2 regions of the Azonexus sp. MM2026_4 genome follow, and region 2 is predicted to be linked to the other one. Evidence: predicted binding sites of a transcription regulator. Region 2 holds the regulator's gene; the other holds the start of a gene.
What was found. Region 2 encodes sigma-54, which starts transcription at its own class of promoters, with help from an activator protein. Its sites were predicted from a motif close to TGGCACGCTTNCTGCTNA; they were not measured.
Positions count from the first base shown of each region.

Region 1: AC0KWY_RS16590 (ammonium transporter) is a predicted target of sigma-54. The motif match lies at 1,863-1,880, and genes of this name have one in related genera.

Region 1 covers NZ_CM148380.1:3,520,323-3,524,732, reverse strand. Annotated here, with positions in the region: gene AC0KWY_RS16595 (hypothetical protein) at 227-553, shown strand; gene AC0KWY_RS16590 (ammonium transporter) at 632-1,834, opposite strand; gene mltA (murein transglycosylase A) at 1,988-3,202, opposite strand; gene AC0KWY_RS16580 (ATP-binding protein) at 3,248-4,129, shown strand; gene AC0KWY_RS16575 (Nudix family hydrolase) at 4,126-4,410, shown strand, end outside.
Region 2 covers NZ_CM148380.1:2,917,741-2,922,150, reverse strand. Annotated here, with positions in the region: gene recA (recombinase RecA) at 1-666, shown strand, start outside; gene recX (recombination regulator RecX) at 659-1,093, shown strand; gene lptB (LPS export ABC transporter ATP-binding protein) at 1,090-1,824, shown strand; gene AC0KWY_RS13770 (RNA polymerase factor sigma-54) at 1,852-3,309, shown strand; gene hpf (ribosome hibernation-promoting factor, HPF/YfiA family) at 3,324-3,650, shown strand; gene ptsN (PTS IIA-like nitrogen regulatory protein PtsN) at 3,707-4,156, shown strand; gene hprK (HPr(Ser) kinase/phosphatase) at 4,166-4,410, shown strand, end outside.

The DNA.
Region 1 (4,410 bases), 600 kb from region 2:
CATTTCATTCATACCGCCCACTGGCTGTCTCCATGATAACGACGCTCAATCGGGTAAACAAGCCCCAGCCTGGCCACCATACGGCTCCGTCATGGGCAACTCAACGATATTGTGCGAGAGAATTGCTTAAGAAAAACCGGTAGTCCGAAATTCGTCCTTTTGCAGACGAAAACAGCGAAAAGCCACTGAAGGTGCCAAACCAAACGCCGTCAAAAGCAAGCCAGAAATGAAGCTACGCGCCCACCCAACGGCCAGCTCTCTTTTCGCCGGTTTTGTCTGGACACTTGGATGGACGGCAATCTGGTGGCTTGCACTCGACACACCCTTGAAACCAATTCTGGTCCGGATAGGACAACTCGGTTTCGGCAAGCACGGCTACCTTCTGGGGCTGATTCCGGTATTGCTCACCGGGATAGTATTCATCGCCGGAAGGAAAAGGCGTCTTGGCATCGCTCTGATTGTTGGCGCAATCAGCGGTTGCTTGGCTTGTATCGGCGCTCTGATCATTTTTCTCATCGGACAACCCAACTTGCCACCAATCTCCATCTGGTAAGTACCGAACGCTCAGCAGCAGAAACCAAAGGAAAACGGCCCCGCAGGGCCGTTTTCCTTTTCCAAGAGTTGAACCACCTTACCAGCTCGCCTCGCGTTCCGGCGTTGCGGTGATCTTGTGGATGCTGAGGTCGGCGCCTTCGTATTCTTCTTCCTGGTCGAGGCGCAGGCCGAAGACTTTCTTCAGCAGGCCATAGACGGCGAAGCCGCCGGCCAGGGCGATGGCGATGGCGAGCAGGGTCATCAGCAGTTGCGGCATGAAGGCGACGCCACCGGCGCCGCCCAGCGCCTTGCTGCCGAAGATGCCGGCGGCGATGCCGCCCCAGGCGCCGCACAGGCCATGCAGCGGCCAGACGCCGAGGACGTCGTCGATCTTCCAGCGATTCTGGGTCAGCGTGAACATGACGACGAACAGGGCGCCGGCGACCAGGCCGACGACCAGCGCGCCCATCGGGTGCATCAGGTCGGAGCCGGCGCAGACGGCGACCAGGCCGGCGAGCGGGCCGTTATGGACGAAGCCGGGGTCGTTCTTGCCGAGCACCAGCGCGGCGAGGATGCCGCCGACCATGGCCATCAGCGAGTTGATGGCGACCAGGCCGGAGATGTTCTCGATGGTCTGCGCGCTCATCACGTTGAAGCCGAACCAGCCGACGGTGAGAATCCAGGCGCCGAGCGCGAGGAAGGGAATCGACGAGGGCGGGTGCGCCGACATCCGGCCGTCCTTGGTGTAGCGGCCGTAGCGGGCGCCGAGGAGGAGCACGGCGGGCAGCGCGATCCAGCCGCCCATGGCATGCACCACGACGGAGCCGGCAAAGTCGTGGAAGGGCGCACCAAAAGTGGTCGTCAGCCAGTCCTGGAGGCCGAACATCTTGTTCCAGGCGATGCCTTCGAAGAAGGGATAGACGAAGCCGACGAGCAGGAAGGTGGCGGCCAGTTGCGGGTAGAAACGGGCGCGCTCGGCGATGCCGCCGGAGATGATGGCGGGGATGGCGGCGGCGAAGGTGAGCAGGAAGAAGAACTTGGTCAGCTCGTAGCCGTTCTTCTCCATCAGCGTGTCGACGCCGCTGAAGAAGTGGATGCCGTAGGCGATGCCGTAGCCGACGAAGAAGTAGGCGATGGTCGAGATCGCGAAGTCGGTCAGGATCTTGACCAGCGCGTTGACCTGGTTCTTCTTGCGGACGGTGCCGACCTCAAGAAAGGCGAAGCCTGCGTGCATGGCGAGCACCATGATGCCGCCGAGCAGGATGAAGAGAACATTGCTGCCGGATTGAAAGCTATCCATGAAAACCTCCAGAACGAATCCGGCGTGGAAAGCAAGCACCATTCCAGTGCATTATTTTCTTTTCAAATCAGGGCGTTGAATTTTGCACCAAGTTGAAAAGCGCACCTCTATCGTGCATTGCGGGGCGATCGCGCCCCGCAATTGTGCATTACCTCAGTCCAGCGGGTAGCCGCGCGGCAGCAGCACCCACATGCGGCCGCGCTGTTTCATGCGTCCGGCGATGTTGCCGGCTTCCTTGCCGAAGCCCCAGAAGAAGTCGGCACGTACCGCACCGCGGATGGCACCGCCGGTGTCCTGGGCGAGCATCAGGCGGTTCAGCGGCTGCGCCGAATTGGGCCGGGTGGTGGCGAGGAAGACCGGCGCGCCGAGCGGGATCGAACGCGGGTCGATGGCGATGCTGCGTTCGGCGGTAAGCGGCACGCCCAGTGCGCCGAGCGGGCCGTCGTCGCTGGCCGGCATTTCGCGGAAAAAGACGTAGCTGGGGTTGGCGTTGAGCAGTTCGTCGAGGCGCGCCGGGTTGGCCCGCGCCCAGGCCTGGATGCCCTGCATCGAGGCTTCTTCCAGCTTGAGGTCGCCGCGGTCGACGAGCAGGCGGCCAATCGAGCGGTAGGGATGGCCGTTCTGGTCGGCGTAATTGACCCGCAGCAGGCTGCCGTCGGGCAGGCGGATGCGCCCGGAGCCCTGGATCTGCAGGAAGAAGAGTTCGACCGCGTCATCGACCCAGGCCAGCGTCCTGGCCGGCAGGCGCTTGCCCTGGGCGGCGATCTCGCCGCGCGACCAGTAGGGGACGACCTTGTTGCCCTCGATCCGGCCGCGCACGCGCTTGCCCTTGAGTTCCGGGAAGAGGTCGCCGAGTTCGACGGTCAGCAGGTTGTCCGGTACGCCATGCACCGGGTAAAAGTTGCGCTTGTCGCGCTGGCGGCTGCCCTGCAGCAGCGGCTCGTAGTAGCCGGTGATCATGCCTTCGACGGCGGCGCGGTCGTCGGTCGATACCGCGTAGGGCTGCATGACGTTCTCGAAGTAGCGGCGGATCGCCTCGGCGGAACGGGCGTCGACCTCGGCGGCGTGGGCGCAGGCCTGCTGCCAGGGGGCGCCACCGGCGCGGCTGCGCAGCGCCTGGCAGCTTTTCAGGAAGGGTTGCCAGGCGGCGCTCAGGTCATCTTCCTGCCAGCCCGGCAGGTCGCTCCAGGCGGCCAGCGTGAACACCCGGCTGAACGCCGGGGCGGCCGGCTTTTCCGCGGCGGCCTCGGCACAGGGCGGGCAGTCGGGCGCCTTGGCCGCGCCTTCCGGCGAGACGATGCGCGGCGGCACGGCACAGGCGGCCAGCGCCAGGCTGGCGGCGAGAATGGCGGTTTGGAGTTTTGACATGGCTTTGGTTAGAGTGATCGACTTTTCCCGAGTATACCTGTGACGATGATCGATCCCGCCCAACTCGAACGTTTGCTGAACCGCGCCGAACACGTCCTGTCCCGCCTCGAAGGCATCCTGCCGCCGCCCCCGGCGCAGCCCGACTGGGCCGGCGCGGTGGCTTTCCGCTGGCGCAAGAGTGGCGGCCGCGGCTGGCTGCAGGGCGTCGCCCATCCGCACCCGATCCGCCTTGCCGACATCGAGACGGTGGACGACCAGAAGGCGCGCATCGTCGCCAACACCCGCCAGTTCGTCGCCGGCCACGGCGCCAACAACGTGCTGCTGACCGGCGCCCGCGGCTGCGGCAAGTCCTCGTTGGTGAAGGCGGTGCTCAACGAATTTTCAGGCGACGGCCTGCGCCTGATCGAGGTCGACAAGCACGACCTGGTCGACCTGCCGGACATCGTCAACCTGGTCGACGGGCGGCCCGAGAAATTCATCATCTTCTGCGACGACCTCTCGTTCGAGGCCGGCGAAACCGCCTACAAGGCGCTGAAGTCGGTGCTCGACGGTTCGGTCGCGGCGCCGCCGGCCAACGTGCTGATCTACGCGACCTCCAACCGCCGCCACCTGATGCCCGAATACATGGCGGAAAACCTCGAAGTTCAGCGTGTCGGCGACGAAATCCACCCGGGCGAGGCGGTCGAGGAAAAGGTCTCGCTGTCCGAGCGCTTCGGCCTGTGGATTTCCTTCTACCCCTTCTCGCAGGACGATTACCTGGCGGTCTTCGCGCACTGGGCGCGGCAGTTCGGCGTCGCCGCGGCGGTGATCGCCGACAGCGAGCGCGAGGCGCTGAACTGGGCGCTGTCGCGCGGTTCGCGCTCGGGCCGGGTGGCCTGGCAGTTCGCCCGCGACCTCGCCGGCCGCCAGCCGGAGAGCGGCGCGTGAGCGGCATCGTCGAAGTCGCCGCGGCGGTGATGCTGCGCGCCGGCGGCAGCGAGTTCCTGCTCGCCCAGCGCCCGGAGGGCAAGGTTTACGCCGGTTACTGGGAGTTTCCCGGCGGCAAGGTCGAACCCGGCGAAAGCGTGCGCGACGCGCTGGTGCGCGAACTGCAGGAGGAGCTGGGGATCACCGTCACCGCCTGCCAGCCCTGGCTGACCCGCCGGCATGTCTATCCGCACGCCACGGTGCGCCTCAATTTCTGGCGGGTCACTGCCTGGCAGGGCGAA
Region 2 (4,410 bases):
GGCGAGCAGGCGCTGGAGATTTCCGACATGCTGGTGCGCTCGGGTTCGGTCGACATCATCGTCATCGACTCGGTCGCCGCCCTCACCCCTCGTGCCGAAATCGAAGGCGAAATGGGCGACCAGATGGTCGGCCTGCACGCTCGCCTGATGTCGCAGGCGTTGCGCAAGCTGACCGCCAACATCAAGAAGACCAATACGCTGGTCATCTTCATCAACCAGATCCGGATGAAGATCGGCGTCATGTTCGGCTCGCCGGAAACCACCACCGGCGGTAACGCGCTCAAGTTCTACGCTTCGGTGCGCATGGACATCCGCCGCATCGGCGGCATCAAGAAGGGCGACGAGGTGATCGGCAACGAGACCAAGGTCAAGGTGGTCAAGAACAAGGTGTCGCCGCCGTTCCGCGAAGCCATTTTCGATATCCTCTACGGTGAAGGCATTTCCCGCGAAGGCGAGATTGTCGAGATGGGCGTTGCCCACAAGCTGATCGACAAGTCCGGCGCCTGGTATGCCTACCAGGGCGAGAAGATTGGCCAGGGCAAGGACAACGCCCGCGAGTTCCTGCGTAGCCACCCGGATACCGCCCGCGAGATCGAGGCGAAAATCCGTGAGGCGGCAGCGGCCAAGGTGCTCAAGCCGACCCGTTCGTCCGGCGGGGATGACTGAACTGCGTCAGCGCGCCCTGCAGTTATTGGCCCGGCGCGAACATAGCCGGGCCGAGCTGCATGCCCGGTTGGCCGCCCAGGCCGAGTCCGGCGAGGCGCTGCTGGCGGTGCTCGATGCGCTGGAGCAGCAGGGGCTGCTGTCCGACGACCGCTATGCCAGGCAACGGGTGGTCGCCCGTGCCGGCCGCTATGGCAACGCCCGTCTGCGCCAGGAGTTGAAGCAGCGCGGTATCGGCGACAGCGAGATCGCGGCGGCGCTACCGGAGGCCGGCGACGAGCTGGAACGTTGCCGGGCGATCTGGGTCAGGAAGTTCGGCCAGCCGCCGGAATCTCCGGAAGAGCGTGCAAAACAGACGCGTTTCCTGCAGTATCGCGGCTTTTCCCATGAAGCGATCCGCCATGTCCTGCGTGGAGTCGAAGACGAATGAGCCTGCCGTCAGCCACCCTGTCCGCCCATAACCTGAAAAAGCGCTACAAGGCGCGGACTGTCGTCGAGGACGTTTCCTTCGCCGTCAGGTCGGGCGAGGTGGTCGGCCTGCTCGGTCCGAACGGCGCCGGCAAGACCACGTGTTTCTACATGGTCGTCGGTCTGGTGGTTGCCGATGGCGGCGAGGTCTATATCGACGAGGAGCGCTTGACCCATCAGGCGATGCATGCCCGGGCCCGCCTCGGACTGTCCTATCTGCCGCAGGAAGCATCGGTGTTCCGCAAGCTCAACGTCGAGGAAAACATCCAGGCGGTGCTGGAGTTGCAGAAGCTGACGCCGACCGAGATCGCCGCGCGGCTCGAGGAGTTGTTGAGCGAGCTGCATATCGGCCATGTCCGCCATGTCAATGCGGCGGCGCTTTCCGGCGGCGAGCGGCGGCGTGTCGAAATTGCCCGGGCGCTGGCGACCAATCCGCGTTTCATTCTGCTCGACGAACCTTTCGCCGGTGTCGATCCGATCGCCGTGCTGGAAATCCAGAAAATCATCCGTTTCCTCAAGGATCGCGGCATCGGTGTCCTGATTACCGACCACAATGTTCGCGAGACCCTCGGCATCTGCGATCACGCAGTGATCATCAACGCCGGTCACGTCCTGGCTTCCGGGCGGCCGGAAGAAATTGTCGACAATGAAAGCGTGCGCAAGGTATACCTTGGCGAACATTTCCGGCTTTGATTCCTACGTGACCAGACCATTCCCGCAATGAAACCGGCACTCCAGCTCAAACTCTCGCAACATCTCGCCCTGACGCCGCAGTTGCAGCAGTCGATCAAGCTGCTGCAACTGTCTACGGTCGAGATGCAGCAGGAGATCGAACGCTATCTGCTGGAAAACCCGATGCTGGAGCGCGACGACGACGGCCCGACCGAGTCGTATGCCGCCGCCCAGCAATTCGATTCGCCGGACAAGGCAAGCTCGGCAGAGACGGCAAGCCCACCGGAAAGTCACGAGGACGCTCAGGGCGAGCCGCCGATGACCCCGGACGACGTCGATGACGACCGCTGGTCGAGCGACGCCGGTACCTTCACCGGCGCCGGGCGTGACGAGGATGACGACAACGACCCGCAGGACAGTCACGCAGCCAATGTCAGCCTGCGCGAGCACCTCGGTTGGCAACTGGGAATGACCCAGATGTCGGAACGCGATCGCAGCCTGGTCCGTTTCCTGATCGAAGCGCTCGACGATGACGGTTATCTGGCGACGCCTCTCGATGAACTCTGGGAAACCCTGCCCGCCGAGTACGAAGTCGAACTCGAAGAGCTCGACATCGCCCTGCGCCACATCCAGAACTTCGATCCGACCGGTGTTGGCGCCCGCGATCTGCGCGAATGTCTGCTGCTGCAGCTCAAGGTCGAGGAAGATTGCGCCGAGCGGACGTTGGCCATGGCCATCGCCGACAAGCACCTGGAACTTCTGGCCGCCCGCGATTTTGCGCGGATTCGCCGACTCACCGGCTGTGACGACGAAATCCTCAAGGGCGCCCACGAACTGATCACCAGCCTCAATCCGCGGCCGGCCGCCGGCTATTCGCAGATCGAAGCGCGTTACATCACGCCCGATGTCATCGTCAAGAAACTCAAGGGCAAGTGGACGGCCTACATCAATCCGGACGCCTACCCTCGCCTGCGCATCAACCGCTTGTACGCGGAAATCCTCGCCAAGCAGCGGCGCGGCAACGGCAATCTGAGCGGCCAGTTGCAGGAAGCACGCTGGCTGATCAAGAACGTCCAGCAGCGTTTCGAGACCATCCACCGCGTCACCCAGGCCATCGTCGACCGCCAGCGCCAATTCTTCGAGCACGGCGAAGTCGCCATGCGGCCCCTGGTCCTGCGCGAGATTGCCGACCTGCTCGGCCTCCACGAATCGACCATTTCACGGGTGACCAGCCAGAAATACATGGCGACGCCGCGGGGAATTTTCGAGCTCAAATACTTCTTTGGCAGCCACGTATCCACCGATACTGGCGGTGCCTGTTCTGCCACCGCCATTCGTGCGCTGATCAAGCAATTGATTTCGGCGGAGGATGGCAAGAAGCCCTTGTCGGATAGTCAATTATCCGAAATACTAGGCCAGCAGGGAATCGTCGTTGCCCGACGCACGGTCGCCAAATACCGCGAATCGTTGAACATCCCGCCGGTCAATTTACGAAAGACCCTGTAGAGAGAGGAGAAAAAATGAATCTGCAAATCAGCGGTCATCATATTGAAGTTACCCCGGCCCTGCGCGAATACGTCGAGAACAAGCTCGAACCCGTTCTGCGTCACTTCGACAAGGTGACCGGCGTCAGCGTCGTGCTCTCGGTCGAGAAGCTCAAGCAGCAGGCTGAAGTTACCCTGCACGTGCCGGGCAAGGACATCCATGTCGAGGAAGCCGGCGACGATCTTTACGCAGCGATCGATGCCATGTTCGACAAGCTCGACCGCCAGGTCCAGAAGTACAAGCAGAAGGTGCAGGATCACCATCGCGGTGAGAAACCGTCGCAGCACCTTGAAGGCGAATAAGCCGGCCCTGACCGCAGCCATTCCCGGCTGCGGTCTTTTTGCTTCAACACTTTCCCATGACCCCCCTAGACAACATTCTGACTGCCGACCAGGTTCTGCTTGATTTGGATGCGAGCAGCAAGAAACGTGTTTTCGAACAGGCCGGGATGCTTTTCGAAGGTCGGCTCGGCATGGCCCGGACGCAGATTTTCGATAGCCTGTTTGCTCGCGAGAAGCTGGGCTCCACTGGCCTCGGTCAGGGCATCGCGATCCCGCATGGCCGCATCAAAGGCCTGAAACAGGCGGCCGGTGCACTAATCCGCCTGACCACACCGATTCCCTTCGATTCGCCGGACGGCCGCCCGGTCACCCTGCTATTCGTGTTGCTGGTGCCGGAGCAGGCGACCGAGGAGCATCTGCAGATCCTTTCCGAACTGGCGCAACGCTTCTCCGACCGGGCCTTCCGCGAAGCCCTGCTGGCGGCGCCCGACGTCGCAACCGTTCTCTCCCTGTTCAAGAAGTCCTGATTCCGCGCCGTGCGCCACATCAGCCTTGAACAGTTGTACCAGGACAACCGCGAGCAGTTGTTGTTCAACTGGGTAGTCGGCCAGCGTGCCGACCGTCGGGTCGAACTGAAGGCGGCGAGCAATTACGGCGCCGACGTCGTCGGCCACATCAACATCATTCACCCGGAACGCCTGCAGGTCATGGGGCAGGCCGAGTACGACTGGGCGATGCGGATCGGCGAACGCCGCTTCGGCCAGCTATTCAGCGATCTGTT